Regions from separate parts of the Pseudooceanicola sp. NS-SX9 genome, predicted to be linked through region 1. Evidence: riboswitches for the same ligand, from Rfam matches in the RefSeq annotation. Region 1 holds a riboswitch; each other region holds the start of a gene.
The links. Region 1 has a riboswitch for cobalamin ahead of AC2ITM_RS18950 (ABC transporter substrate-binding protein). Riboswitches for the same ligand answer to the same signal wherever they lie in the genome.
Positions count from the first base shown of each region.

Region 1 (10,079 bases):
GCAGCCACCATAGTAGCGCTTGCCGGGATAGCCTTCGGCATATTTGTTCGTCAGCACCGAACCCTGCGCCGCCAGCACGTCGGCCGAGACGATGTTTTCAGAGGCGATCAGTTCGATCTGGCCTTGCTGGCGCGCCAGCTCCTCGGCCATCGCGGCGGCGATCACGGGGTCCGAGATGTCGGATTTGGGACGTCGTTCGAACATGGGAAATCCTTCTCAGGTCAGGTCAATTCTGGGGGCGGGGCGGTGATAAAAGACTGTCGCCCAGCTGTAGCCAGAGTGCGCTGGTGCGGCATGGATGTTCCTGCCCCGGGTCTTGCAGATTTCGGACAGGGGCCCGGCGGGATGAAGATTTTTGAGCGCCTTTGGATAATGTTTTAATTATACATTGGGTGCGGCAGCCATCTGGCGTCGGATCCGCGATGCGCCGCGCCCGGGGTGGGGCGCCTCTTTGCCTGCGCCAAGGCGGTCTTTAGGATGAAAGGGGCGCAATAAGAATATCTTCTTGCCATAGCGGTAGCAGTGGCATCATGTGCATTGCCAGAATTCACGCCCTGTGGGGGCAAGGTTTGGCGGCCGGCGGGACGGGTTCCGGCCCGGATAAAGGACAGGAGTTGCGCGCAAATGGATAACCTTATGCTTTTGTCTGATAGGCTCTGCCCTGGGGGATATTCGGGACCTGACCGGCGTCCACAGGTCCGGCATGGCTAGCCCGGCACCGGCACCGCGCCGTCGCCTGCGCGTGGCGTTCCTGCTGGCCGACAACTTCACGCTTTCGGCCTTTGCGAATTTCGTCGATGTGCTGCGGCTGGCCGCCGACGAGGCCGACAAGTCCCGCCCCATCCTGTGCGACTGGGCGGTGCTGTCGGACAGCATGGACCATGTCCGTGCATCCTGCGGGGTCAAGATCCAGCCCGACCGGCGGCTGCGCGATGCCGGCCAGTACGACTATCTGGTGGTGGTCGGCGGCGTGATGAGCCAGCGTGCCTCGCTCAGCGGGGCCTGCCTGGCCTATCTGCGTGACATGGCCCGCAAGGTGCCGATCATAGGCCTGTGCACCGGGGTGTTCATCCTGCAGCAGGAAGGGCTGCTGGCCGGCTACCGCTGCTGCGTCAGCTGGTTCCATCACCAGGATTTCCTGGACCGGTTCGACAGCGAGGTGCCGATCGCCGACCAGATCTTTGTGATCGACCGCGACCGGCTGACCTGTTCGGGCGGCCATGGTGCGGCGCATCTGGCGGCCTTCCTGGTCAATCGCCACATCGGCCATTCCGCTGCGGTCAAAAGCCTGAACATCCTGATGATCGACGATGCCTTCGGCGCCGAGCGGCCACAGCCCGGCCAGTCGCTGCCCCGCAAGCCCCGGGATGCGCTGGTCAAGCGCGCTGTCCTCAGGATGCAGCAGAATATCGAGATGCCGCAATCCATCGAGGACCTGGCTCGTGATCTGGGCGTGTCGCGGCGCACCCTGGCACGCAGGTTCCTGGCCGATCTCGGGCAGCGTCCCCTGAAGGTCTATACCGACATCCGCCTGGAACGCGCCCTGGTGCGGTTGCGATCCAGCGACAAGTCGATCCACGAAATCGCCGTGTGGTGCGGCTTTTGCGATGCGCCGCATCTGTCGCGGGTCATGAAGGCCGAACGCGGCATGACCCCGGCCGAATACCGAAGGACCCAGCCCGGCCCGGCGCAGGCGCCTGCCCCCGAGCCCTCCGCACCGCTGGCCTGAGGATGGGCAGGGGCCATTGCATCCCGCTCCTGCGGCTTCATCCCCGGCGGCGCCTGCCAATGGCCTCTGCGTCGCCGCGTGGCAGGGCGCGGGCAGTCCACCGGCCCGGGAGGGGCCCGCACAGCCAGACCCGCCGGTGGTCTGAAGGGGCCTTGGGGCTTTGGCGAACGCAGCCCCCCCCCCTGGCGACCGCCCGCAGGGGCGCTGCCGAGTTGACCTTTGCCGGGGCCGCTGCGACAAGGGGCGGCCGGTGTCCTTCGGGACCGAACAGGGAATCCGCCCCGAGGCTTTCGGGAAACGGAACTGCCCCCGCAACTGTAGGCGAAGAGCCCGTCCAAGACGCCACTGGGACCTCCCGGGAAGGCAGGGCGGGCCGTGAGGCGCCAGTCAGGAGACCTGCCGGCACAAAGGTAACGTGTCCGGACGGGGTGTTCCGGCAGCGGGGCTGGCCGTTCGACGACGGCGGCAACGTCGCAGGCATCCCGCTCTGGCCCATCTGACGGGATGAACAGATGAAACAGCTTCTTGCCGCGGGGATCCTCCTGGCGGCTTCGGCCCTGCCGCTGGCGGCGCAGACGGCCTATCCGCTCAGCCTGCGCAACTGCGGGCGCGATGTCACCTTCGATGCGCCGCCCCGGGGCGTCGTCACCATCGGCCAGTCGGCGACCGAGATCCTCTATGCCCTGGGGCTGGCGCAACATGTGCGCGGCACCTCGGTCTGGTTCAATCCGGTGCTGCCGCAATTCGCGGCCGAGAATGCCAGGATCCCGCGGCTGGCCGACAACGATCCCAGCTTTGAAAGCGTGGTGGCCCGGCGGCCCGATCTGGTGGCGGCGCAGTACGAATGGCATGTCGGGCCCAACGGCAGTGTCGGCACCCGGCAGATGTTTGCGGATCTGGGGATTGCCACCTACATCCTGCCCGCCGATTGCGACACCAAGGACAATTCCGCCGGCGGTGACGGCCGTCGCACCGGCGCCTTCGCCCCGGAACAGGTCTACAAGGGCATCCACGAGCTGGCCGAGATCTTTGACGTCACCCCCGCCGGCGATCGCCTGGTGGCGCAGCTGCAGGCGACCGAGGCCGCCGCCGTGGCCCGCGCGGCGGCGCTGCATCTGCCGCAGGGCTTGTCGGCGGTGTTCTGGTTCTCGTCTCCGGCGCTGCAGCAGGATCCCTATGTGGCGGGCCGTCTGGGGGCGCCGGGCTACATGATGCGCCAGCTTGGCCTGCGCAATGTCGTGCAGTCGGACGAGGAATGGCCGACCGTCGGCTGGGAGACCATCGCCCGCGCCGATCCCGACATCATCGTCATCGCCTCGATGGACCGTCGCCGCTACCCGGCCGACGACGTGGCCGCCAAGCTGAAGTTCCTGCACGAAGATCCGGTCACCCGGCAGATGCGCGCCGTGCGGGCCGGTCATATCGTCGAGATGGACGCCCATGCCATGAGCGCGACAATGCGCACGATCTACGGGCTGGATGCGCTGTCGACGGCGCTGGCGCAGATGTCCTTCGAATGAGGGGCGCGGCCCTGTTGCTGCCCTGGTTGCTGGGGGGCCTGCTGCTGGGTGCCTCGGTGCTGGCGGGCGCCGCCATCGGAGAGACGCCGCTGCCGCTGGCCACGGTCTGGCAGACGCTGGCCAATCACCTGTGGGATGCAGGTCATGCGGTTGACCGGATCGATGCGGGCATCGTCTGGAACTACCGCCTGCCGCGGGCGATCCTGGCGGCCGCCTGCGGCGCGGGCCTTGCGGTGACGGGGGTGGTGCTGCAGGCGCTGCTGCGCAATCCGCTGGCCGATCCCTATCTGATGGGTCTTTCGGCCGGGGCCTCGACCGGGGCGGTGCTGGTCACCGTGGCGGGCCTGGGGGCGGGGGCGGTGTCGCTGTCGGCGGGGGCGCTGGCGGGTGCGATGGCGGCCTTTGCCTGCGTGGTGGCGCTGTCCCATGCGGTACAGGGCGGCAGCGGCGGAGGGCGGGCCGCGGCGGCGATCATCCTGGCGGGGATCGCGGGCAGCCAGATGTTCAACGCGCTGACGGCCTTCGTCATCGCGCGTTCGGCCAGTGCCGAGCAGGCCCGCGGCATCCTGTTCTGGCTGATGGGCAGCCTGTCGGGCGTCAGATGGGCGGATGTGCCGGGGGCGGTGGCGGTTTCGGGGCTGGGCACGGCGCTGTGCCTGTGGCACCGGCGCGGCTTGGATGCCTTCACCTTCGGCACCGACAGCGCCGCCGCCCTGGGCATCGAGGTCCGCAAGCTGCGCGGCGGGCTGATCTGCGCGACCGCCCTGATGGTGGGCGTGCTGGTGTCGAAAGTCGGCGCGATCGGCTTTGTCGGGCTGGTGGTGCCCCATGCGATGCGCCTGGTTGTGGGGGCGCGCCACCAGCGGCTGGTGCCGGCCTCGGCGCTGGCGGGGGCGGTGTTCCTGGGGCTGGCGGATGTGATTGCGCGGATCATCGTGCCGGGCCAGGTGCTGCCGATCGGCGTGGTCACCGCGCTGGTGGGGGCGCCGGCCTTCGCGCTGCTGCTGGTCCGGGGGGCACGGCGATGACGCCGGGGCTAAGCTGCCGGGACGTCTCGGCCAGGGTGCACCGGGCCTGGCTGCTGCACGAGGTCTCGTTGGCGGTGGCGCCCGGCGAATGCCTGGGGCTGATCGGGCCGAATGGCGCGGGGAAATCGACGCTGCTGCGCTGCCTGGCCGGTCTGCTAAGGCCGCGCACAGGTGGCGTGTGGCTGGGCGATCAACGGCTGGACCGGATGGCGGCCCGGGCCCGGGCGCAGCGCATCGCCCTGGTCGAGCAGCAGACCGACACCACCGACCGGCTGAGCGTGCGCGACGCGGTGGGGCTGGGCCGCACGCCGTTCCTGACGGCGTTGCGCGGCTGGGGCGCCGAGGACGATGCCCGGGTCGATGCCGCCTTGGAGGCGGTCGAGATGACGCCCCTGGCCGCGCGCCTGTGGCACAGCCTGTCGGGTGGCGAGCGTCAGCGCGTGCAGATCGCCCGGGCGCTGGCCCAGACCCCCGAGGTGCTGCTGCTGGACGAGCCGACGAACCATCTCGATATCCGCCACCAGCTGTCGCTGATGGCGCTGATCCGGGGGCTGCCGATCACCCGGGTGATTGCCTTGCACGATCTGAACCAGGCGCTTGGCTGCGACCGGCTGGCGCTGTTGGCGGGCGGGCGCCTGCAGGCCATCGGAACGCCCCGGGAAGTGCTGAGCGAAGACGCGCTGCGGCAGCATTTCGGCGTCAGCGCCCGGACCGTCACCGATCCCGACGGCCGGCCCGCGCTGCATTTCTCGCATGCCCTGTGACCGGTTGCCCAGAGATCCTGGCCTTGGGCGCGATGCTCAGTGATCCGGCGCCCAGTGATCCGGCGCCTTGTGATCTGGGGCCTTGAGATCTGGGGCCTTGTGACCCGACGCCATTTGAGCAGGGCACAGCCGTCAGGGTGCGGCCGGTGGCGTGACGCGGGTGCGCAGCGCCTGCCAGTCCCGCAACAGATCGCTTCGGCGGCGGGGCGGCTTGCGGTCCAGCAGGGTCAGGCCGGACATGCGTTCGGTTCGGAAATGCCGGATCGCGTTGCGGCTCTCGCACCAGCCGATCAGCAGGCAGTGGCAATCGTCATAGCCCAGCAGGATCGGCCAGACGCAGCGCTGGCTGTGCGCACCGTCCCCCGCGCGGTAGTCAAAGCGCACCACCCGGCCCCGGCGCAGGGCCGCGCGCAGGGGCGCCGTATCGATCATCTGCGCCGCCCCGGCCCGGTCGGGGCGAATGCCCAGCGTCGGGTGCTCCAGCACGAAACGCTGCGGCTGCGGCAGGGCCAGGCGGATCTTGGCCAGCGCATCCTGCGCCAGACGCGCCAGCGCCTGGTCGGGATGGCCCGCCACCCACTGCGCCCCGAGCGCCAGTGCCTCGGCCTCGTCCGGGGCCAGCGCCAGGGGCGGAATCTCATAGTCATCGGCCAGCACATAGCCCAGCCCGGCCTCGCCCTGGATCGGCACGCGCTGGCCGATCAGCTGGGCGATGTCGCGATAGACGGTGCGCCGCGAGACCTCAAGCTCGGCCGCGAGGGCGGCGGCGGTCACCGGCCGCGCGGTCCGGCGCAGGATCTGGATGATCTGGAACAGGCGGTCTGTGCTGCGCATGGCGGGGTCTCCTGCTGACAGAATGACGGCAGCAGGGACGCCCTGCAAGAGGCGGCGGCCGTTGGCGTCGAGGGCCCCTGAGGGCCGGGCGGCCGATGGCCCCGCTCGCCTGGGCGGCATGAGGACGGGCGGTTCCGGGGGCGGGCCTGACGGCCCTGTTCTGGCCTCCGGTGCTGATGCCGGGCCCGGCGGGATTGGCGGGGAAAGACGTCTGGCCGGTCCGCCCGCCCGGGACCGCCCCCCCCCTTGCCGGACCCACCGCGTGTCGTCCGGGAGGAGCCAGGCGTGCCCTCAACCGTAACGCCTCCCGTCAGCCGGTCCTGTTACCCCGGAGATGGCCAGCCCCGGGAGGGCGCGGGCATGCCTGCAGGACTGCCAGGGGCGCGCGCCGAAGACGGCCTACTGGACCCAATCCGTGCTGTCCCGGGACAGCTGATCTGAGGCAGTCTGCGGCGGCCGGCCCGGCTTCGGGGGGCGTTCGGCGCAGTCGTGGTTGCGGCAGATCGGCCTTTGCTCGCTGGCAGGGGCCGGTCATTCCGGCGCCCCGAAGGCGGTCGCACCGCGGCCGGTGTTCAACCCCAACGCCTTGCATTAGACTTGGCCGGGCAAGCATCTGCGGAACGGGGCGGACCCCGGCGGCGCGGCCCCGAAACGGCGGCCACCGCACCCCCCCGGCCATTCTTGCAGCGCGAAACGGAAATTTGGAGAGGCCGCAATGGCAACCACCGGCAAGCAACTGTTCACGACACTGGATGCGGACGGCACGCTGACCGTCGCGATCGAGGACGTGACCCTGCCCGATCCGACCGGCAACCAGGTCCTGGTAAAGATGGAAGCAGCGCCGATCAACCCCTCGGACCTCGCCATTCTGGTCGGGGCGGCGGATCTCGGGACCGCCCGCTTCTCGGCCGGGCGGTTCGTCGCGACTGTGCCCGAACCCTTCAACACCGCCGGCAAGGCGCGCCACGGCCTGAAGCTGCCCGCCGGCAACGAGGGCGCCGGTACCGTCGTGGCCACGGGCGAAGGGGCGGCCGCGCGGGCGCTTATGGGGCAGCGCGTCTGCTGCGTGCCCGGATCCGCCTACAGTCAATACTGCCTGGCCGAGGCCGCGCTGTGTCTGCCGCTGGGCGATCATACCGCCGAGGAAGGCGCCAGTGCCTTCGTCAATCCGATGACCGCCCTTGGTTTCGTCGAGACCGCCCGGCGGGATGGTCAGAACGCCATCGTGCATACTGTCGGGGCCTCGAACCTTGGCCAGATGCTGACCCGGATCTGCAACGAGGACGGCATCGGTCTGGTCAACATCGTGCGCAAGGACGATCAGGCCCGGCTGCTGGCCGGGCTGGGGGCGCGCCATGTGGTGAATTCCTCGGATCCCGATTTCATGACCCGGCTTTGTGCGGCGATCGAGGCCACCGGGGCCTTCTACGGCTTTGATCCCGTGGGCGGCGGCAAGACGGTCGACACGGTCTTTCGGGCCATGGAACAGGTCGCCGTCGGCCGGATGAGCGAATATTCCCGCTATGGCTCGAACCAGCCGAAGCGCATGTACATCTATGGGCGCCTGGATACCGGTCCGACGATCCTGTCGCCGGGCTACGGCTTTGGCTGGACGCTGTCGGGCTGGCTGCTGTTCCCCTTCCTGCAAGCCGCCGGTGCCGAGACCGTAGCCCGCATGCGCCAGCGTGTCCTGGACAACCTGACCACGACCTTCGCCAGCAGCTACAAGGCGCGGGTCAACCTGGAGGAAATGCTGACCCGCGAGGCTGTGACCGACTACCGCGCCATGAAGACCGGCGAGAAATACCTGGTCACCCCCTGGTCCTGAGCCCGGCCGCAGCAGTGCCCCCTTTGCGCCTGCTGTCCCGGGGTTCGGGGGCGCCCTGATGGCCCCGCAGGGGCACTGTTTCTGCCCCCTGACCGCCCATCGGATCAGCCCGCCGCGCGGCGTGAAAGGCCCCGCTGTCACGGTCGGTTCCGGGCTGTTGCGGCCAGGTCTCGGGCCTCAGAGGCGCAGGCCAGGGGCTGTTCACCGTGGTGACAGGGGGCAACGTCACGGACCCGCCGCAGCGCGGCTGCGCGGGCACGCGCGCCAGATGGGTCCGGGGACGGCGGGGATTGCGGTCTTGAAGGTGGGCCGGATGTGGCGCAGGCCGCCACCTGCGCATGGCCGCATGATGAGGGGCATTCAGGAAGGCGGGATGTCGGCCGCCCCCTGTGCCGCGCCATGGCGGTTACGGGGCCGTGGCACGATCTTGCAAAAGCGCGATGGCGCGCTGAGGTCGTCTTTCCGCGGATTGGCCGCGCGGAGGTTTTCGGGATCCGGCAGCAGCAGGCCGCCCTTGATCAGGGGGCAGATCGTCTTGCTGGCATGGCGGTTTCGCGCGATCTGTGCAAAGCGGGCGATCCCCCCCGGGGATGCGCTGCGGTATCCTGGGCCTCTGGCTGCCGCGCAAGGGGCCCGCGATGCTGCGCCGGAAGGGTCCGGCGCCAGACCGGACAGGCCGGCCCCGCCGTCGTGGCACCGGACGGGGGCGACAGACCAAGGCTGCCTCTGTCAGATCCGCCGTCATCGAGGGCGACAGCCGGTCGGCGCCGTGGGCCGTCGGCCGCCCTCAGCTTTGACCGGTGGCGATGGAAGGATGCCTCGGCGCGCAACTGCCGCATGCCTGGTGCTGCGGGTGGCACCCCCCCGGGGTTGGCAGGCTTCCGGCGGTCACGACTGCACCGGTTGCCGTAAGGGGGCGGCCTGCCAGGCCTTGAGGGCAGGCATGCCGGTTCCCGGTCCGGCAGGATCCTGTCGCGGGGCCCGGCCTCTGCGGTGTCGTCCGGTTGCGACCGGCCTGTGCTGGGGTGTCCCGCGGTCAGGGTGATTTCGGCGCTTTCGATCTGAAACCGCAGCATCGGTGCCAGCCGGGCCATCCCCTTGGGCATGCAGGCCACGAGGGCCGAGCGCCGCAGCCCGGGCGGGGGGCATCGCATCGGGCCGTCCGGCAAGATCGGCCTCATGCGGCCCGCCAGACGCCCGCGCCATGGCTGTCGAGGCGTCCGGCCGCAGGCGGTGGTGGCGGATCCGGTGCCGTCGGGCTTGGCAGACGGGCCCCGCGCTGCAACGGTTCGGGCGCCCTGGCAGCGCGGCACCGTCATCCGGTCCGGCCACAGCAGGTGGTTCCGCACCCCATGGGGCAGTTCGTTGCAAGGGGCCGGACCGGACAGCCTGCCAGCGATTGGCCAAAATTGCCCAGTGTTTAGGCAAATGGCGACATATTCACCCTGTTTCCCCCGGGCAAAATCGGCCGGATCGGGAAAATATTGACTTTTTGGTAAAAAATATCGGTCCTAAGGGAAGAAGCAGGAGGGATGCGCCATGCCGATCGATCTGACTACCCGTTTTACCGGTCTCGACTTCGTCAACCCGTTCGTGCTGGCCTCGGCGCCACCGACCGAGAGCAAACGCAAGATCCTGAAGGCCTTCGAGGCCGGCTGGGGCGGCGTCGTCACCAAGACCATCGGCCTGCATCCGGTGGAAAACGTCGCCGGTCCCAAGACGATCTACCAGCGCAGCAGCGAGACGAAGCCCTATGTGTCGCGTGAAAAGCGGCCCGAGACGGTCTCGCATTCCTCGTGGAACTGGGAACTGATCTCGGATCAGCCGCTGGAGATGTGGCTGCCCGATCTGGAAGAGATCAAGACCACCTATCCCGACCGCATGGTCATCGGCTCGATCATGGCCGGGGCGGGATCAGAGGCGGAAATGCAGAACTGGCAGAAGCTGGCCCGCGCGGTCATCGGGGCCGGCTGCGACGCGCTGGAGCTGAACCTGTCGTGCCCGCACATGGACCGCAAGGATATGGGCGCCCATATCGCCAATGACGAAGAGATCATCCGTTCGGTGCTGAAGGCGGTGACCACGGCGGTCGACGTGCCGGTCTGGGTCAAGCTGACGCCCTCGACCTCGTCGCTGGTCGATGCGGCGGGCGTGGCCTATGCGGCGGGCGCCTCGGCGATTTCGCTGTGCAACACCTTCCCCTCGCTGCCGCTGATGGACCCCGAGACCCTGAAATTCGAGGTCGAGGTCGACGGCCTCGTGACCTCGGGCGGGCAGGGGGGGCTGGCGATCCTGAACCAGGCGTTGCAGAAGGTGAATTCCATCGCCAAGGCCTATCCTGACGGAGCGATTTCGGGCATCGGCGGCATCAAGGGC
Region 1 covers NZ_JBXXRN010000003.1:75,989-86,067, reverse strand. Annotated here, with positions in the region: gene glyA (serine hydroxymethyltransferase) at 1-204, opposite strand, end outside; gene AC2ITM_RS18955 (GlxA family transcriptional regulator) at 704-1,729, shown strand; cobalamin riboswitch at 1,961-2,147, shown strand; gene AC2ITM_RS18950 (ABC transporter substrate-binding protein) at 2,242-3,249, shown strand; gene AC2ITM_RS18945 (FecCD family ABC transporter permease) at 3,246-4,277, shown strand; gene AC2ITM_RS18940 (ABC transporter ATP-binding protein) at 4,274-5,041, shown strand; gene AC2ITM_RS18935 (helix-turn-helix transcriptional regulator) at 5,174-5,875, opposite strand; gene AC2ITM_RS18930 (zinc-binding dehydrogenase) at 6,591-7,703, shown strand; gene AC2ITM_RS18925 (tRNA-dihydrouridine synthase) at 9,243-10,079, shown strand, end outside.

Region 2 (10,079 bases), 120 kb from region 1:
GGCCAGCAGCGCCAGCGCCACCAGCACCAGCGACAGGGCCGCCGCCCCCGGCAGATCGATCGGCCATTCCGAGACGCGCGTCTCGATGCCGGTGACCAGCACCTCAAATCCGATGCGGCGCCCAAGCGCGGCCGGGGTGCCATATTCCTCGATCGCCATGGCGAAGACCAGCAGCAGGCTGGCGGCAATGCCGGGCGCGGCAAGCGGCAAGGTGATCCGGGCGAAGGCCCGCCAGGGCCCGGCGCCGCAGACGCGGGCGACATCGGCATAGCGGGCGCCCACGGTTTCCAGCGTGCGGGTCAGGATGAAATAGACGACGGGAAAGCTGTTCAATGCCATCAGGATCATGATCCCCGGCACCGAGAACAGCAGCCCCCCGGCCTGCAGCCCGCTCAGCTGTTGCAGAAAGCCGCGCGGCTGCAGCGTCAGGATCCAGCCGAGCGCCGCGATATAGGGCGGGATCATGAAGGGCACCAGCAGCAGCAGGTCCCAAAGCCCCGCCAGCGGCACCCGGAACAGCGCCCGCAGCGTCGCCAGTGGCAGCGCCAGCAGCGCCGTCACCAGCACCGTCCCCAGGCCCAGCAGCACGGTGTTGCCGGTCAGCCTCAGCAGCGCCGGATCGGCCAGCGTCCGCCCCAGATGCCCGAAGGGTGCCGCCAGCGACCCGCGCCCGATGTCGGGAAAGACCGCGACCAGCGTCACCGCCAGGGCCGGGATCCCGACCAGCAGCGCCAGCCCGGCGGCGGGCAGCGCGGCGAAGATCCGGCTGCCCGCCCGGCCGCCCATCAGTCGAAGATCTTGCCGAAGGTGGCCAGGACCTCGTCGCGCGATGCGGCGCCGTCGCTCGACAGCAGCTTCAGCGCGCTGATCGGCGCCCGGCCGGTGGCGATGTCGCTGCGCGCGGGCATCAGATAGGCATCGGCCACCATCTTCTGCCCGGCCTCCGACAGGACGTAATCGACGAAGGCCTCGGCCTCGGCGGCGTGGCGGGTGGATTTCAGGATCATCATCGGGCGCGGCGCGATGACGGTACCGGAGGCGGGGAAGATCGCCTCGATCTTCTCGCCCTTGGCGGCATCGGCCAGGGTGATGTAGTCGACCCCGCCGAAGACCGCCGCCTTGGCGCCCTGCAGCACCGGGTTCAGGGCGGCGGCATTGGCGCCGGCCACGATGGCACCGTTCTGCGCCAGCCCCTGCAGGACGTCGGCCTTGCCATTGGCCAGCAGCGCCTCGACCAGGGTGAAGGTCCCACCCGAGGCCGCCGGATCCGGCAGTGTCACCAGGTCCTTGTAGGCGGGCGCCGCAAGGTCCGCCCAGTCCGTGGGTCGCGGTGTCCCCGAGGTCGGGTTCCAGGCGATCACCAGCCCCGATGCCCCCTGCGCCACGGCGCCGGGCATCTTCAGGAAATCGGGCACGGTGGCGGCATTGGGGCTGGTATAGTCCAGCAGCTGACCGGCCGTGGCGAATTGCGTCGCCGTGCCCCAGGCGGCCGAGATCACCACATCGGCGGCGGGATTGGCGGCTTCTGCCTCCAGGCGGGCCATGATCTTGCCGGTGGTGGCCTGGAAGACGTTGACCTTGGTGCCGGTGGCGGCGGTGTAGCCGGCGGCCAGATCGTTGATCAGACCGCCGGGGCCGGCGGAATAGACGGTGATGTCGGCCTGGGCGCTGCCCGCGGCCAGGGCCAGGACGGCAGCAAGAAGGGTCAGTTTCATCTTGGTCACTCCGATGCGGAAGGGGTGGGGTCGGTTTCGGGGAACCAGCGCAGCGCCCCGGGGGCGATCCGCAGGTCCAGAAGGGTGCCGGGTGGCGCCGGGTGGGGGGCCAGCAGCCGGACCTCGTGGGCGGTGTCGCCCAGGGTCAGCGTCAGCGCATAGCCTGCGGTGCGCACCTGCTGGCTGCGCACCCGTGCGGGCAGGGCGCCCTGTCCGGCGGGGCAGGGGCTGAGCGCACGTTCGGGCAGCAGCACCCGGGCCCGGCGGCCTTCGGGGCCGGGGCCGGGCAACACCATGGCGGTGCCCTCGATCACCCAGTCGCGGTCGCGGCGCTGCGCGGGCAGCAGGCAGCCCAGCCGCAGGAAGGCGGCGATCGCGGCGCTGGCGGGGGCATCGACCAGATCCTGCGGGGGGGCGATCTGCGCCAGCCGGCCGCCCTCCATCACCGCGATCCGGTCCGCCAGGGCCAGCGCCTCGGCATGGTCATGGGTGACGTAGACCGCCGAAACCTGCAGCCGCCGCAGCAACGCACCCAGCTCCTCGATCATGGTTTCGCGCAGCGCCCGGTCGAGGTTTGACAGCGGTTCGTCGAACAGCACCAGCGGCGGCTCGGCGACGATGGCGCGGGCAATGGCGACGCGCTGCTGCTGACCCCCCGACAGTTCCGAGGGCCGCCGCCCCGCAAGGCCCTGCAGGGCCACGCGCTCCAGCGCGCGGGCGGTGCGCAGGGTGCGCTCGGCCGCGGGGATGCGCTGCATCTCCAGCGGGAAGGCGACGTTGCGCGCCACCGTCATATGTGGCCAGAGCGCGTAATCCTGGAACACCATGCCCAGCCCTCGGGCCTCGGGGGGCAGGGCCAGGCCGCGCCCGGCATCGGCGACGGTGCGACCGGCGATCTCGATCTGGCCGGCGACGGGCTGCGACAGGCCCGCCAGCAGACGCAGCAGCGTCGTCTTGCCCGATCCCGATCCCCCCAGCAGCGCCAGCACCTGCCCCTTGGGCAGGTCGAGGTCGATGCCATCAAGGATGCGCTTGCCGCCAAGAGCCATGCCCAGGCCCCGGACCGACAGCGCGGCAGGGGTCTGCGGCGTCATGAAGGATCCTTTCGTCATCCTGCGCGGATAGGCGCCGGGCGTGACGCTTTTGCGACAGCCGCCGGAGTTTTGCTGCCACCGCCGCGGGAAAGTTGCAGCTGCCGCAAGGTCACGCGTCCGTGACCGGTTTTGTGCGCCGGAAATCGCGGTCCGACCCGTACCACCGTCACGTAATGTATTGGCGCAATCCCTGGTCTTCCGGACGGCGGGTCCCGGCCTGCGGTGCGGTGGCCGGGCTGGCCTCTGCCGCAGAGGGGCGGTTCGGGGGGCCGGCACAAGCGAATGACCACAATGACACAGTCCTCTCCCGGCCCGACGGCCCGGCGGCGCCTTCGGCCGCTGGTCTGGATCGGCCTTCTGATCGTGGCGGCCGGCATCGGCTATACGGCCTGGCAGGCCACCCGGCCCGCCCCCACCGCCCATATGCTGACCACCACCGTGACCCGGGGCGATCTGGAAACCTCGGTGCTGGCAACGGGCACGCTGAAGCCGAAACGCTGGGTGGCGGTGGGCTCTCAGGTGTCGGGGCAGATCAAGACGCTGGACGTGACCCTGGGCGAGCAGGTGAAGGCCGGCCAGGTGGTGGCCGAGATCGACAGTGTCACCCAGGAAAACACGCTGAAAAGCGACGAGGCGGCGCTGGAAGACGTGCGCGCCCAGCTGAAGGAAGCCCAGGCGACGCTGGTCTACTACACCCAGACGCTGAAGCGGAACCAGAGCCTGAAGGGCCAGGGCGTCACCCAGGCCGATCTGGAAGAGGCCGAGATGAACGTGGCCACCACCGAGGCCCAGATCGAGCAGCTGAAGGCCCAGATCACCGAGGCCGAGGTCACCGTCAGCACCGCCCAGGCGGACCTGGGCTATACCCGCATCACCTCTCCGATCGACGGCACGATCATCGCCATCGTCAGCCAGGCCGGGACCACGGTCAATGCCAGCCAGTCGACGCCCACCATCGTCGTGGTGGCGCAGCTGGATACCATGACCGTGCGCGCCAATATTGCCGAAACCGATGTGGTCAGCGTCAAGCCCGGGCAGGACGTGTGGTTCACCATCCTGGGGGATCGCAACCACCGCTATCAGGCCAAGCTGCAGGTGATCGAACCGGCGCCCGAGGATGTCACCAGCGACAGCAGCCTGACGTCCTCCAGCTCCAGCAGTTCCTCGTCCAGCTCCAGCAGTTCCAGCGATGATGCGATCTATTACATCGGTACTTTCGACGTGCCGAACCCCGACGGCCGGTTGCTGACCTACATGACCGCGCAGGTGCATATCGTGACGGCTTCGGCGAAGAACGTGCTGCTGGTGCCGTCCTCGGCGGTCAGCAGCCGCGGCAACGCCAGCTTTGTCGACGTGCTGGGCCCCGATGGCCATCCCCGGCCGCAGAAGGTGACGGTGGGCCTTGATGATCTCAGCCAGGCCGAGATCACCTCGGGCCTGACCGAGGGCGAGACGGTCGTGCTGGGCGAGGGCGGTTCTGACAGCACCAGCAGCAATACCCGGATGCGCTCGCCCATGGGCGGGCCGATGGGCGGTGGCGGCCCCGGCGGGCCGCGTCCGTGAGGCGATGATGGACATGCAATCGCAAGACGCCCCTGCCGCCGCCCGCCCCGATGCCGTGATCGAGCTTTCGGGCCTGGGCAAGGTCTATCCGGCGGGTGATGCCGAAACCTGGGTGCTGCGCGACGTCGACCTGACGATCCGCCGCGGCGAGATGGTGGCCATCGTCGGTGCCTCGGGGTCGGGCAAGTCGACGCTGATGAATCTGATCGGCTGCCTGGATACGCCAAGCGCCGGGCGCTACCGGCTGTTCGGCCGCGATGTCTCGGCGCTGCAGGCGGACGAACTGGCCACGGCCCGCCGCGACCACTTCGGCTTCATCTTCCAGCGCTACCACCTGCTGAACGAGCTGACGGCCCTCGGCAATGTCGAGATGCCCTCGATCTACGCGGGCCTGCCGGGGCCTGCGCGCCATGACCGCGCCGGGCGCCTGTTGCAAAGGCTGGGCCTGGGCGAGCGTCTGCGCAACCGCCCCGGCCAGCTGTCGGGCGGCCAACAGCAGCGGGTTTCCATTGCGCGGGCGCTGATGAACCACGGCGATGTGATCCTGGCGGATGAACCCACCGGCGCCCTTGATACCCAGAGCGGCGACGAGGTGCTGCGCATCCTGCGCGAATTGCACGCCGAGGGGCACACGATCCTGATCGTCACCCATGACATGGACGTTGCCCGCCAGGCCGAACGCATCATCGAGATCCGCGACGGCGTGATCATCGACGACCGCGCCAACCCCGCCTTCCGGCCGCAGCCCGCCACGCAGACCGATGCGGCGCCGCTGCGTACCGCGCCCGCGGCCGGCCTTGCCAGCCACCTGCGTCAGGGGCGCGACCGCCTGCGCGAAGCCTTCCTGATGGCGCTGCGGTCGATGAACGCGCACCGTTTGCGCACCGTGCTGACCATGCTGGGGATCATCATCGGCATCGCCTCGGTGGTCTGCGTGGTGGCGCTTGGGGCGGGCTCGCGGCAGATGGTGCTGAAGAACATCTCGAACCTCGGCACCAACACGCTGGAAATCTTCGCCGGGCGCGGTTTCGGCGATCCGCATTCCGGGCGGATCACCACGCTGTCGGTCGGTGATGCCGATGCGCTGGCGGCGCTGCCCTATGTGGCGGCGGTGACGCCGACGGTCTCGACCTCGGGGGTGGCACGCTTTGGCAACAAGGAGGCCAGCGCCCTGCTGAACGGCGTCGGCGCGGGCTATTTCTCGGTCAAGGGCACCAAGCTGGTCGAGGGGCAGTATTTCACCGAAAGCGCGGTGCGCAACTATACCCAGGACGTGGTGATCGACGGCAATGCCAAGACCGCGCTGTTCGATCCGCTGCATGTCGATCCGCTGGGCCAGGTGGTCATCGTGGGCCAGGTCGCCATGCGCGTCGTGGGCGTGGTCGAGGCCCAGGCCAACGGCTTCGGCTCGTCGGGGAACCCGTCGTTCTACCTGCCTTATACCACGGTGCAATCACGGTTTCTTGGCAGCAGCTCGCTGCGTTCGATCACCCTGCGGGTGGCGGATGATGTTGACATGGACAGCGCCGAACAGGCGGTGTCGAACCTGCTGAAGCGGCGCCATGGCACGGTTGATTTCAACATCCTGAACACCGACGACATCCGCAAGACCATCACCAGCACAACCGAGACCATGACCTTTCTGATTGCGGCCATTGCGGTGATCAGCCTGGTGGTGGGCGGCATCGGGGTGATGAACATCATGCTGGTGTCGGTCTCGGAACGGGTGGGAGAGATCGGCGTGCGCATGGCCGTGGGGGCGCGGCAGGCCGACATTCTGGTGCAGTTCCTGCTGGAGGCCGTGCTGGTCTGCCTGCTGGGCGGCGTCATCGGCGTCGGCATCGCGCTGGCGGCGGGGCCGGTGATTTCGCTGTTCCAGCCGAACTATGCCTTCATCTACTCGCCGGTGACGATTCTGCTGGCCTTCGCCAGCTCCAGCCTGGTGGGGGTGGTCTTTGGCTACCTGCCTGCGCATAGCGCCTCGCGGCTGGATCCGGTGGTGGCGCTGTCGCGCTAGGCCCGCATCCCCGGCCAGGGCGCCCTGGCCGGGGGTCGATCAATCCCTGCCGGCGCCGCCCTGCCGGCGCGGCCACGGGGCATTGATCCGACGGTCATCCTGGCGCATAGAGACGGTGATGGTTCCCCTTCGGGGGAGAATAGGGAATGCGGTGCCGTGCCTTTGGGCGCCATGCCGCGGCTGCCCCCGCAACTGTAGGCGGAAAGCCGGACCGATGATGCCACTGGGCCATGACCCGGGAAGGCCGGTTCCGGCGTCGATCCGCAAGCCAGGAGACCTGCCATCGCAAACGTCACGGTGGAAGTTTCGGGCGGGGTGTCCCGGAACGCCAGGGTCGCATGGGTGCGGCGCGGCTTCTCTGCTATGACACCGGATGCGTCAGGCAGAGGAGGACCAATGCCAAGCCCCTTGTCCCGTCTTTTCAACGAAACCGCGCCCGAGCTGCGTCCGCGGCTGATCGCGATCTACGCGCTGCTGCTGGCGATGAATGCAGGCGCTTGGCTTTGGGCGCTGGTCGCGTTCTGGAACCAGCCGACGCTGCTGGGGGTCGCGCTGGTGGTCTATGGGCTGGGCCTGCGCCATGCCGTCGATGCCGACCATATCGCGGTGATCGACAACGTGACCCGCAAGCTCATGCAGATGAACCAGCGGCCCGTGACGGTCGGTTTCTGCTTTGCCATGGGTCATTCCAGCGTCGTCATCATCGCCGCGACGGCGGTCGCGGTGGCGGCGACGGTGCTGGGGGATTTCCCGGCCTTCCAGGGCGTGTCGGGGGTGATCGGCACGCTGGTCTCGGGGCTGTTCCTGCTGCTGGTGGCGGCGATGAACATCGCCATCTTCCTGTCGATCTGGCGCAACTACCGCCGGATCCGCGCCGGTGGCACCTATGTCGAGGAAGACCTGGACATGCTGCTGGGCAATCGCGGGCTGCTGTCGCGCCTCTTTCGCCCGGCCTTCCGCTTTGTCACCCGCAGCTGGCACATGTACCCTCTGGGCGTGCTCTTCGGGCTGGGCTTCGACACCGCGACCGAGGTCGCGGTTTTCGGCGTGTCCGCGGCCCAGGCGGCCAACGGCCTGTCGATCTGGGTGATCCTGGTGTTTCCCGCGCTGTTCACCGCGGGCATGTCGCTGGTCGATACCACCGACGGGGTGATGATGCTGGGCGCCTATGAATGGGCCTTCGTCAAGCCGATGCGCAAGATCTACTACAACATGACGATCACGCTGGTCTCGATCCTGGTTGCGGTGCTGATCGGCGGGGTCGAGACCCTGGGCCTGCTGCGCGAACAGTTCCATCTGACGGGTGGCTTCTGGTCGCTGGTCGCGGGGCTGGACGACAACTTCAACAACCTCGGCTTTGCCATCATCGCGACCTTCCTGCTGGCCTGGGCGGTGTCCTGGGCCATCTACCGCCTGAAACGCCTGGACGAGGTCGAGGTCCGCACCGGCTGACGCCCGGCGCGGGACATGCCCCCGCCCGAATGCAAAAGGCCGGTCCCCGGAGGGGGGCCGGCCTTCGCCTTTTCGGGGCAGGGGGTATCAGCTGCGGCGGCGCAGGTGGCTTTCCAGACGGTCCGCGCCTTGGGTGACCAGATAGGCGATGACCATGTAGATCACCACCGCCACCACGAAGGCCTCAAGGTAGTAGAAGTTCAGCGCTGCGGTCAGCTGCGACTGGGCGAAGATGTCGATCACCTCGATGGCGAAACCCAGCGACAGCGCCTTCATGATCACCATGACCGAATTCGCCAGGTCCGGGATCGCCGAGACGATGATCTGCGGCAGCATCACCCGCCGGAACAGTTGCCAGCCGCTGTAGCCCAGCGATTTCGCCGCATCCGACTGGCCGGTGTCGAAGGAATTCAGCGCGCCCTTGATCACCTCGGCCTGGAAGGCCGCGACGCAGGCCGCCAGCGCCAGCACTAGCGTCACCCAGTTCGGGATCTGGCCGGTGGTCTCGATGCCGACCAGGCTGCCCAGGAACTCAAGCGCGTCGGGCAGGCCGTAATAGGCCAGGAAGATCACCACCACCATCGGCACGCCCTTGAAGGCGACCTTGTAGGCGGTGACCAGCTGGCGCAGCACCGGGATGCGGCGGTGTTCGCACAGCGCCAGCACCCCGCCCAGCAGCGTCGACAGGATGAAGATCGTCACCGCCATCGCCAGCGTCACCGGCACGGCCGACAGGATGCTGAGGAAATCGGGAAGAAGGATGGAAGCATCGAACATGGATCAGGTCCTTTCCGTCTCAGACGCCGGCCGAGGGACGCACCGCCAGACGCGGGCCCCCGGTCACGTAGCGGGCCGAGCGGCGCTCGAACAGGCGGATGATGGCCCAGGCGATCAGGCACAGCAGCGAATAGAGCACCGCAAGCACCAGGTAGGTTTCGAACTGATACTGGTTGTAGTCGCGTTCCATCACAAGGTGGGCGGTGGCCATGACGTCGGCGGCCCCGATGTACATCACCAGCGCCACGTTGTGGATCAGGTAGATGATGGCATTGCCATAGCCCGGCAGCGCGATGTGCACCGCCTGCGGCCCGATGGTGCGGCGCAGCTTCTGCACGAAGGTGTAGCCCAGCGAATCCGCGGCCTCGTGCTGGCCCTTCTCGACCGCCAGATAGGCCGGGCGCATGACCTCGGACAGGTAGCCGCCGTGATAAAGGCTGAGGCCCACCATCGCCGCCACGTTGGAGGTGAAGATGTCGGCCATGCCGAAGGCGGAAAACAGCACCGGCAGCCCGTAGAACACCACGAACAGCTGCAGCACCACCGGCACGCTGCGCGCATAGGAGACGTAAAGATCGGCCAGCTGGCTGAGCACCGGGATCCGGCGGATCCGCAACACCGTCGCGACCAGCGCCAGGCAGAAGCCCGCGGCCATGGCCACGAACATGATGGCAAGCGTCAGCGGCAGCGCCGACAGAAGCTCGGGGAGCATCGTGCTCAGGTCCACGGACTGGCACTCCTTTCCAGAGAGAGGGGGGGCCGGTCCCCTGGGGGACCGGCGCGTCGGATCAGTCCAGCTTCATGTACTTGGCGACGTCCTCGCCAAAGTATTTCTCGGACAGCTTGTCGAGCGTGCCATCCTCGCGCAGCTCGCCCAGGGCCTTGTTGACATCGGCCACCAGCTGCTCGTTTTCCTTGCCGCGGTGGATCAGGATGTAGGTGTTGTTGGTGACGACCGGTTCCGAGGCGGTGATGTCCAGCTTCTGCTGCGCGATCACCGTGGCTTCGCCCAGGTTCGACGGCAGGATCAGCGCGTCATACTTGCCGTCCTGCACTTCCTGCAGGCGGTTCGGATAGGGCACACCCGCCGACGAGGCCGTGACCTTGACCTTGTAGTCGGGGTTATCCTTCTGCCACTGGGTCATGAACTTGTAGACGCCGCCACCGGCGCTGACGGGCACGATCTTCTTGCCGACCAGATCCTTCAGCGTCTTGATGCCGCTGTCGGAGCGCGCGTAGATCTTCATCATCGAGGCGCCGATCGGGTTCTCGGGGATCATGAACTGCTTGGCGCGGGTCGGGTTGGTATAATAGCCGCCGGTGATCATGTCGTACTTGCCGGTGGCAAGGCCGGTTTCCTGGGCGATGTCGGCGGCGCCTTCCAGCTCGAACTTGTATTGCGGCAGCTTGGCGTTGATGGCGCGCAGCACGTCGGGCTCGTAGCCCTGCGGTTCCTCGCCC
Region 2 covers NZ_JBXXRN010000003.1:197,183-207,261, reverse strand. Annotated here, with positions in the region: gene AC2ITM_RS19515 (ABC transporter permease) at 1-786, opposite strand, end outside; gene AC2ITM_RS19510 (extracellular solute-binding protein) at 786-1,715, opposite strand; gene AC2ITM_RS19505 (ABC transporter ATP-binding protein) at 1,721-2,809, opposite strand; gene AC2ITM_RS19500 (efflux RND transporter periplasmic adaptor subunit) at 3,101-4,372, shown strand; gene AC2ITM_RS19495 (MacB family efflux pump subunit) at 4,386-6,389, shown strand; cobalamin riboswitch at 6,492-6,688, shown strand; gene AC2ITM_RS19490 (HoxN/HupN/NixA family nickel/cobalt transporter) at 6,786-7,841, shown strand; gene AC2ITM_RS19485 (amino acid ABC transporter permease) at 7,929-8,618, opposite strand; gene AC2ITM_RS19480 (amino acid ABC transporter permease) at 8,638-9,345, opposite strand; gene AC2ITM_RS19475 (transporter substrate-binding domain-containing protein) at 9,407-10,079, opposite strand, start outside.
Region 2: linked by a shared signal. The riboswitch ahead of AC2ITM_RS19490 (HoxN/HupN/NixA family nickel/cobalt transporter) and the one ahead of AC2ITM_RS18950 (ABC transporter substrate-binding protein) in region 1 are both predicted to bind cobalamin.

Region 3 (10,079 bases), on a different replicon from region 1:
GATCCCGACCTGCACCAGGCCGTCGTCTTCATCATGACAACCTCGGGCGACGAGCGCGACAAATGCGAGGCCTATGCCCAGAACATTGCCGGTTACATCCTGAAGAACCGCGCCGGGGCGGACTTTCTCGACCTGGTGGGCACACTGGACCATTACTGGCGGGTGATCGAACTGCCGCGCATGCCCCCCCCAGGAGGCGCCGGCTGATGTCCGCGATCCGGGTGCTGATCGTCGATGATGATCCGGGCGACCGCAAGCTGCTGCGGCGCCTGCTGACCGGCCTGCCCACCGAGATCATTCTGGACGAGGCCGCGACCGCCGATGCGGCCATCGCCCCCGAAACCCCGGTCCCGGATCTTGTGTTCCTGGACCAGCTGTTGCCCGGCACGACGGGGCTGGCTTTGCTGCCTGTGCTCCGCCAGCGTTTTCCGCGCACCGCCGTGGTTCTGATGACCGGTCAGGGCAGTGAAGACACGGCGAAATCCGCCATCCAGCAGGGCGCCGTCGATTACGTTTCGAAAAAGCAGATGACCGCCTCCTCGGTCGAACGGATCCTGCGCCGCGGGCTGGACACGGCGCGGATGCAGCTGCAGCTCGACGAGCAGCGCCGCGAGTTGGAGACTTTCGCCCATGTGCTGGTACATGATCTGCGGGCCCCGGTGAATTCGGTCCGAGCCCTGAGCGAGATCATCAGCGAGAGCGCTGCCGAGGGCGATCTGGAAACGGTGACCCGAGAAGCTGCTCTGGTCCAGCGGTCCGCCGCCCTGATGACCGAGCTGATCGACAGTCTGGCGCGCTATATCCGCATTGACCGGGTGCCGGTGCGCATCCCGGCCCTGCCTGAAACGCTGGTCACCTCGACCCTGACATTGCTGGAACGCGAAATCACCCTGCGCAATGCTGAAATCAGGACCGACCTCTGCGACACTGCTTTTTTCTGCGACCCACCGCAGATCAGCCTGCTGCTGCAGAACCTAGTGGCCAACAGCCTGCGCTACACGCCGGGCCGGATCCCGCGAATCACCATCCGCGCCATGGTCCAGGGCCAGGACATGTTGTTCGAGGTGACCGACAACGGCACCGGCATCCCGGCCGACAAGCGAGAGGAGGTTTTTCAGCCTTTCCTGCGCCTGAAGGGCGCCCGGGACAGCGCGGGGACGGGGCTGGGACTGGCGACCTGCCGCAAAATCGCAGATCGGCACGGTGGCCGGATCTGGTGCGACAGCCCGCCTGACGGCCTGGGCACCCGCTTTCACCTGCGCTTGCCGATGGGTCTTCAGGACAGTCCGGCGCCAGGCCACATTCCCCTGGCCGCCCCACAGACGTCGCGTGGTGCAGTCCCCCCGTGATGGCGCAGCACTGTCCTTGGGCCGCATGGTCCGGCAGCCGCGAAGCGAACTGCCACGGAACCACGGAACCACGGAACCACGGAACCACGGAACCACGGAACCACGGAACCACGGAACCACGGAACCACGGAACCACGGAACCACGGAACCACGGAACCACGGAACCACGGAACCACGGAACCACGGAACCACGGAACCACGGAACCACGGAACCACGGAACCACGGAACCACGGAACCACGGAACCACGGAACCACGGAACCACCTCCGCTGGGAATTGCAAGAGGAATGCCTCACAATTAACTGATTTTAATATTATATTTTCACATCACAATTCCAGGATGACGCTCAGCCCGCCCGCCTCCGGCGGCTCGAACCGCAGCCGGCCTCCCAGCCGTTCCAGGGCACTGGCCGTGATCGACAGGCCCAAGCCGCTGCCGCCAGCGGCGCCGGTGGGGCCCCGGGTGAAGCGTTCCGTAACCCGCGCCTGCAGCGCTTCGGGCAGACCCGGACCGGCATCCGTGACACGGATCCGCGCCGGGCGGCCCGCCGCCGGATCCGCCGGTTCGGCCACGACACGCACCCGCGTGCCCGGGGGCGAAACCTGCAAGCCGTTCTCGACCACATTGCGCAGCGCCGCCTGCAGAAGGAAGGGCGTGGTCGCCACCTGCCCCGCACCCGCCGCCTCCAGCACGACACCGCGCCGCGCCGCCAGCTGCGCCAGCCCTTCACAGGTTTCCGCAATCAGCGCCGCAAGATCGCAATCCTGACGGCGCGGCTCGGCGCGATCGACCTCGGCCAGCTCTAGCAGCTGGCGCACCATCCGGTCGGTCCGGTCAACCGAAACCTCGATGGCGCGCAAGGCCGCCGCCCGGGTCTCGGTATCGGGGGCCAGGCGCATCACCTGGGCCTGGGTGCGCAGCCCCGCCAGCGGCGTCTTCAGCTCGTGCGCGGCATAGCTGGTGAAGTCGCGCTCGGCCTCGCGCGCGGCCGCAAGGCGCGCCAGCAGATCGTCGAGCGCCGCCCGCACCGGGCGAATTTCGGCGGGCGCCGGACCGGCCGGAAGCGGCCCCAGGTCGCTCGGCGCCCGGTCCCGCAGGGCGCGCGTCAACCGGTCAAGCGGCGCAAGGCCTCGGGCCACGCTGAACCAGATCAACAGTGCCAGCAGCGGCAGGATCACCCCCGCCGGCAGCAGCAGCCCCTCGATCACGTCGCGCACCAGCTTGTCGCGCACCGACAGGCTGTCGCCCACCATCACCCGCAGCCCGAGCGCGGCATTGGTCAAGGCGTAGACGCGCCAGCGCTCGCCCTCGACCCGCGACACCGAGAACCCGTCCGCCACCCCGCCAAGCGCCCCCTGAGGCGCCCCGTTCGAGCGCCCCACCAGCTGCCCGGACAAAGACCAGATCTGGCACGACAACTGCCGGGTCAATGCCTGGTCCGACAGGCTTTGCAGCGGCTGTGGCACCGCCCCGGCATCAGCCACCGCAATGCGGTGATCCGACAACAGGGACGAGACCATCAGCGCCGCCTCCTCCAGCCGCCGGTCCAGCACATGCTCGACCTTGGCGCGGGTGGAATGCTCGATCCAGACGACGGCCGACAGCCAGACGGCGCCGGTGGCCAGGCACAGGATCAGGATCAGTCTCAGCCGGATCGAGATGGCACTGCCTCCGCCGCAACGCGGTAGCCAAGGCCCCGCACGGTTTCGATGAAGCCGCGCCCCAGCTTGGCGCGCAGCTTGTGGACATGGACCTCGACGGCGTTGCTGTCGATTTCCTCCTGCCAGCCATAAAGGCGGTCTTCCAGATCGCCGCGCGACAGGATGCGGCCGGGATGTTCCATCAGCGCCTGCAGCACCGCGAATTCGCGCCGCGAGAAGGCCAGAGGCTCGGCCCCGCGGTGCCCCGACAGCGTGGCAGGGTCGATCGACAGGCCGTTCCAGGTGATCCAGGCCTGGCTGCGGCCGTCGCGGCGGCGCAGCAGGGCGCGCAGACGCGCCGCCAGTTCCTCCAGGTCGAAGGGTTTGCCCAGATAATCATCGGCCCCCAGGTCCAGCCCCGCCACCCGGTCGCGGACCCGGTCGCGGGCGGTCAACAGCAGCACCGGCAGCGGGTCGCCGCCCGCGCGCATCTCGCGCAGCAGATCCAGGCCCAGCCCGTCGGGCAGCATCACGTCCAGGATCATCGCATCAAAGCGCGCGGTGCGCAGGGCGCTGCGGGCCTCGTCCAGGGTGCCCACGGGATCGGCCGTGAAGCCGCACAGCCGCAGCCCCACCTGCAGGCCATCGGCCAGCACCGCATCGTCCTCGACGATCAGGATCCGCATCTTGCCTCCGTCTACACCGCCACGGGATCGCGCGCCGGGCTTAAGGCAGTCTTAAGCCCCGGGGGCGGGGGCCGCCAAGGCCCCGGGCAAGACCCCGCCGGTGCGAGGGGCGCCTTAAGGCTGGCTTAAGGCAGGAATGCAGAACCGGCCTCATCGAGCAGAAAGGACAACGGATGACCCCTCTTCTCAGCCGGCGCCGGGCGCTGATCACCGCGGCCGCCGCCGCCACAGGCGTGGCGCTGCCGGGGCTGGCGCGCGCTGCCGGCACCACGCCTCAGGGCGCGCGGCACAATATCTCCAGCTTCATGGCCCAGGACTGGCGCGACCATTTCGACAGCCTGAAGACCGGCGCCATTGTCGCCGATACCGAATCCCGCGCCCTGCACTACTGGAACCATGACGGCAGCGATTACCGGATCTACCCGACCTCGGTGCCGATGTCGGCCGACCTGACCCGGCGCGGCTACACCCGGATCGTGCGCAAGAAGGCGGGGCCCTCGTGGACGCCCACACCCTCGCAGCTGGAACGCCACCCCGACTGGAAGCCAATCCCCCCCGGCCCCGAGAACCCGATGGGGCTTTATGCCATGTACCTGACCTGGCCCGCCTATGCGATCCACGGCACACCCGACACGCGCAAGGTGGGGCGGCAGTCCTCGGATGGCTGCATCGGTCTTTACAATTCCAAGATCAAGGAGCTGTACGATCTCTGCCCGCTTGAGATGCAGGTGCGGGTGATCTGAGGCACCCGGGCGCCCCCGCGCGGCATGGCTGCGCAGGGGCCCTCCGGGATATTGACACGCACCGGGAGCGTTTTCATCCTCTGGCGCAGGTCCATCGCCACGGAGCGCCCCGGATGCCGCCTCGTCCAGCCCGGCCCCTCAGCCATCACGAGATCTACGACGCGGCCCTGGATGACGCGCTGTTCGATACGCTGCCCGCACGGATGGCGGCGCAGATGAACGTGCCCTCGGCGGTGTTTTTCTGGATACATCCCGGGGATTTCCAGGAAATCAGCGCCGATTCGATGCCCGACATCCACGCCTATTACGCCGAAATGCTGGAGCATGACCTGTGGATGCACCAGGTCACGGACGATCTGGCGGGCATCGGCGCCGTCCGGCTGTCGAAATTCGTGTCGGCCCAGACCTACCGCGACAGCGTGATCTACAACGAATTCGTCCGCCGGACCGGCCAGGACCGGTTCTGGTGCCTGGGCATGGTGCAGGACACCCGCGACGGCCGGGTGGTGACGGCACTGCACAAGGGGCAGCGGGCCGAAGATTTCTCGGACGAGGAAATCGCCTGCCTGCAGCATGTCAGCCGCGACCTGGAACGCATGCACGGCATCCGCCGAGAGCTGGCGCGCAGTGCCGTGCACCGCATCGCCGCCGCCGATCACAGCCTGGAAGACGGCGCCCCGATGTACGAGCTGGACCACGAGGGCCGCCTGCTGCGTCTGAACGGCCCGGCCGAGGCGCTGCTGTCGCTGCATCCCGGCCTGGTGCTGCAGCACCGCCGGGTGCTGATGGCGGGCGGGCGCGCCGGGGCGGTGCGCTTTGCCCATGCGGTGGGCGCTGCCACCCGCGACCGCCCCGAGGCCGCGATGCTGGACCTGGCGCCGGCGCGCGCCGCCGACGGACGGCTGCTGCCGGCGCTGCGGCTGAACCTGCTGCCCCGCACCGAGGGCGGTCGGCGGGTGCTGATCATCGTGACCAGCGACACGCCTGCGGCCGTGGCCGCAGCCCTTGCCGCGCCGCAGGACCATCCCGGGCTGACGGCGCGCGAACGCGACGTGCTGCGCGGGCTGGTTCAGGGGCGCCGCCGCGACCAGCTGGCCTATGATCTGGGCATCACCGTGCCGACGGTCGACCTGCACAGCGCCAACCTGCGCCGCAAGCTGGGCGCGCGTACCCTGCTAGAGGCCGTCGCCATCGCCTGCAGGCTGCACCTGGTCTGAGGGCCAGCGGTCTTCAAAGATCATCTGCTCAAGCGGCAGGCGGCTGCGCCAGCCGTGGATTTCCAGCTCGGGGGCGGAATACAGCTCTCTGACGCGGCCCAGGCACAGATAGGCCACCGGCACGACGTGATCGGGCAGGCCCAGGATCGCGCGCAGCTCGTCGTCATGGAAGATGCTGACCCAGCCCACCCCGATGCCCTCGGCGCGGGCGGCCAGCCACAGGTTCTGCACCGCGCAGACGGTGGAATACAGATCCGTGTCCCGGCAATGCGTCCGCCCCAGCACCACCTTGCCGCCGCGCGTGCGGTCGCAGGTGATCAGCAGGTTCAGCGGCGCGTCCTCGATCCCCTGCAGCTTCAGCTTGGAATAAAGTTCGCGCCGCTCGCCCTCGAACATGTCGCGGGCCTCGTCATTGGCGCGCTCGAAAGCGGTGCGGATGCGGGCGCGGACCTCGGGGCTGCGCAGGATCAGAAAGTTCCAGGGCTGCATGAACCCCACCGAGGGCGCCGCATGGGCCGCCCCCAGCAGCCGCATCAGCACCTCATCGGGGATGGGGTCAGGCAGGAACTGGCTGCGCACGTCGCGCCGTTCGTTGATCGCGCGGTAGACCGCGTCGCGTTCGGTTTCGGAAAAGGGACCTGCCGGCCGCAGCCCGCCTGGTAGCATCATGACGTAACCCCCGTCTGACAACATGCAGCCCTGGGTGCCGTCCGCGCACCCGGGCCCGTCCTGCCTGGCCGGTCTTCTGACTTGGCTTCGCCCCGTGCGGCGCCTTCCCGGCCCCGGGGGCCAGTGGCATCGTGCCGCCCGGTCCACCTTACAGCGTTGGGCACGTCGCGGATTTGCACCGCGTTCCCGATTATCCCCCCCATAAGAGACGGGGCACCAGACCCTTTCGGGATACGCCAGGCCCCATGCTGCGACAAGGGCCCAGCCATCGGATTTCGTGCAGACCCCACGTCCGCCCAGGCCACACAAACGGGGGCGCAGATGGCGCCCCCCGTGGTCATCGCCGTGGTCATCGCCGTCAGGCTGGATCAGCCGGCCTGGCCCAGCGGCAGCAGCACCCGGTCGATCACATGCACCACGCCGTTCGACTGGTCGACATCGGCGGTGGTCACGGTGGCGACGCGGCCGTTCTCGTCCTTCAGCTTCAGCGCGCCGCCTTCCATGTAGGCCTGCAGCTTGCAGCCCCCCACCGTCGGCACCACATGCATCCCGCCATCATCCGAGATCATCCCCGCGATGGTGGTCGAGAACGCCTCGGCCGCCACCACATGGCACAGCAGGATCTGCTTCAGCTGCTCCTTGTGCGAGGGCATCAGCAACTGGTCCATCGACGCCTTCGAGATCATCGCGAAAGCCTCGTTCGTCGGCGCGAAGACGGTGAAGGGCCCCGGGCCCATCAGCGTTTCGGCCAGCCCTGCCGCCTGCACCGCCGCCACCAGCGTGGTCAGGTTGGGCGCGGCGCTGGCGTTCTCGGCGATGGTCTTGTCGGCATACATCGGCGCGCTGCCCACCATCGGGTTGTCGGCCATGCCGGCCGCCTGCACGGGACCAAGGGACAGCGCCGCCAGCGTGGCGGTCAGGGCGAATGTCTTGAACATGGGATCCTCCTCCGTTGCTCCGGTCGCCTGCAGCGCCGGAATGCAAGGGATACGGGAGAAGATGCCCGCCGGTTCAATCTTTCCGAAAGTTTTTGTCGGCCCCCCTCAGGGGGCGGTCAGCACCGCGTCCAGCAGGCCGGGAAAGCGCCGGTCCAGCGCCTCGCGGCGCAGGCTCAGCAGGCGGCCGCGGCCCTGGGGTTCGTTGCGGATCACGCCCGATTCGCGCAGCACCTTGAACAGGTGGGATTTCGTCGATTTCGCCACGTCGGGATCCATCAGATTGCAGCGCGCCATCAGCACCGGCCCGTCGCGCAGCTGCCGCACGATGTCCAGACGTGCCGGATCACTGAGCGCAAACAGCACCTGCGTCAGAACAATCGCCTCTTCCGGCGGATGGACAAGATCGGGGCTGGTGTTTTCCGTCGACATGGTTCGAATATACTTGAACCTTCGCGGGAAGGGAACTAGGCAATGGTTCGAAACATATCGAACCATTGAGGCCCTCATGCCCCTTTCCCCGACCTTCCCCATCACGCGGGACCACGCGGGCTTTGCCATCGTGCTGACCGGCAGCGCGCTGATGATGGCCAGCGCCAGCGCGCCCTCGCCATTCTATCCGCTGCTGCAAAGCCAGATGGGATTTTCGGCCTTCATGATGTCGGCGGTCTTCGCGATCTATGCGCTGGTGCTGCTGGCGACGCTGCTGGTGCTGGGATCGCTGTCGGACCACCTGGGCCGCCGCCCGATCCTGAGCGCGGGATTCGCGCTGCTGGCCGCGGCCTCGGTGGGCTTCGAGATCTCGGGCACCGTCACCCAGCTGCTGTGCGCACGGGCCTTGCAGGGGGTGGCCTGCGGGCTGCTGATGTCGACGCTCTCGGCCACGATCACGGATCTGGAACCGCCCCGTCTGCCCGGCATCGCGGCGGTCTGCAATTCGGTCATCCCGCTGGTCGGACTGGCCCTGGGGGCGCTGGCCTCGGGCTTTGCGATGGATCTGCTGGTGGCACCCAAGGCGGACATCTTCCACGGTCTTGCCGTCATCAGCCTGGTGCTGGCAGTGCTGATCTGGGCCCTGCCCGAGACCTCGCCCCGGCACGAGGGGCTGTGGCAGGCGCTGCGCCCTCAGGTGGGCCTGCCGGCGGCGGTGCGCGGACCGTTCTGGAAAGGGGCACCGGCGCTTTTTGCGGGCTGGGCAACGGGGGGGCTGTACCTGTCGCTGGGGGCGCTGATCGTGGGCCATGTCTTCGGCATCCACAGCGTCGTGGTGCAGGGCCTGGTGGTGACGCTGCTGTCGGGCATGGGGGCGCTGTCGTGCTTTCTGGCACGGCGCTACAGCGCGCGTCAGGTGGTGCTGTTCGGCACCTCGGCGCTGGCGCTTGGCACGCTGGGCACGCTGGCAGGCGTGCTGGCGGGCAGCCTGACGCTGTATCTGGTGGCGCTGGCGGTGGTGGGCATGGGCTTTGGCACCTGCTTCTACGGCTTCATCCGCTCGATCATCCCGCTGGTCCCGCCAGAGATGCGGGGCGAAACCTTCGCCGCGATGTTCTGCGTCAGCTATCTGGCCTTCGGCGTGCCGGTGGTGATCGCGGGCCTGCTGGTCCCGGTGCTGGGACTGCAGGAGACCGTGATGGCCTACGGTCTCCTGATTGCGGCAATGGCGGCGCTGGCAGGGGTGCTGCGCCGCGCCTCTCAGGCCTGAGCCAGCGCCGCTTCGGCCTCGGCCACGGCAAGGTTGGCCATGGTCACGATCGCCTCGCGGGATTTCGCGGCGGCAATGAAGCGGCCGTTGTGGCAGAAGATCGCCCCCTCGGTGCCACAGACGGCATCGAGGTCGGCGCCCGTCAGACCGGCCCAGGCGGCCGGCAGATCGGCGCGCAGGGCAAAGCCTTCGTCGGCCAGCCGGATGCCGCCCAGCGTCCATTCATCGCCGCTGCGCGGGGTGATCACGAACCACAGGTGATCGGCACCCGCCTTGATCACCGCCGGGCGGAAGGGCATCCCCATCGGCAGCTCCAGGATGCGGCCCTGGCCTGCGGCCGCGATCGCGCCCTGCACCAGCGCCTCGGCGCGCAGCTTGGCGGCCGAGCGCGCCACGCGGGCCTCGACGAACTGGCGGGCGATGGCGACGGCGGCATGAAAGGCGCCGGTCTCGGCCTCGGGGTCCTGTTCGTCGAAGACGGGCTTCAGCGTCTCGATCAGCCCCGGCAGGGTCAGCGACGACAAGGGACCGGCCTCGGACACGCTGACGGCGCCGTTGTCGACCAGATCGACCGGCAGCACGAAGCCGCGGTCGAACGAGGCATGGACGCTGTCGAGGTGCTCTTCGGGCACGCCCGAGGCGCGCAGGTAGTCCATGCCGAAATGCTTCCACACCAGCCCGAACGAGCTGTAGGGCTTTTCATCCTCGCGCAGCGGTGCGCCGCGCTGGTGGTGATCAAAGATCCCGGCCTCGGCATCATAGGCGCCGCCGACATCGTAGACGATGCGGTCGGCCCCGGGGGTGATCCATTCGGGCGCCCGGCTGCGCACCAGCTGCGCATCGGGGAAAAGCCGCGTCAGGATGACCGAGGACAGCACCTCGTCGGCATGAAAGCCGCCGGAATGCGTGACGAGGTAGGCTGGGGACATGGGAACTCTCTGCTCGGAAGGAATGGCGCGGTGATAGTCCGCGCCCGCCCCGGAAGGCAAGCCATCGGTGGTTGAATGCGTGCAAGGGGTGCGCCATCCTTGCGCGACACGCCAGGTCGGAGGGATCGCCATGTCGCGCTGGTCACGGGAAATCGCCGCGCTGGATGCCACGACGCAATATGAACGCATCGTCTTTCTGCTGAGTTGC
Region 3 covers NZ_CM170818.1:1,794,762-1,804,840, reverse strand. Annotated here, with positions in the region: gene AC2ITM_RS08590 (response regulator) at 1-207, shown strand, start outside; gene AC2ITM_RS08585 (sensor histidine kinase) at 207-1,349, shown strand; gene AC2ITM_RS08580 (ATP-binding protein) at 1,677-2,954, opposite strand; gene AC2ITM_RS08575 (response regulator) at 2,996-3,676, opposite strand; gene AC2ITM_RS08570 (L,D-transpeptidase) at 3,850-4,419, shown strand; gene AC2ITM_RS08565 (helix-turn-helix transcriptional regulator) at 4,533-5,636, shown strand; gene bluB (5,6-dimethylbenzimidazole synthase) at 5,595-6,305, opposite strand; cobalamin riboswitch at 6,368-6,527, opposite strand; gene AC2ITM_RS08555 (fasciclin domain-containing protein) at 6,674-7,243, opposite strand; gene AC2ITM_RS08550 (ArsR/SmtB family transcription factor) at 7,349-7,672, opposite strand; gene AC2ITM_RS08545 (MFS transporter) at 7,749-8,942, shown strand; gene AC2ITM_RS08540 (MYG1 family protein) at 8,933-9,871, opposite strand; gene AC2ITM_RS08535 (oxygenase MpaB family protein) at 10,002-10,079, shown strand, end outside.
Region 3: linked by a shared signal. The riboswitch ahead of bluB (5,6-dimethylbenzimidazole synthase) and the one ahead of AC2ITM_RS18950 (ABC transporter substrate-binding protein) in region 1 are both predicted to bind cobalamin.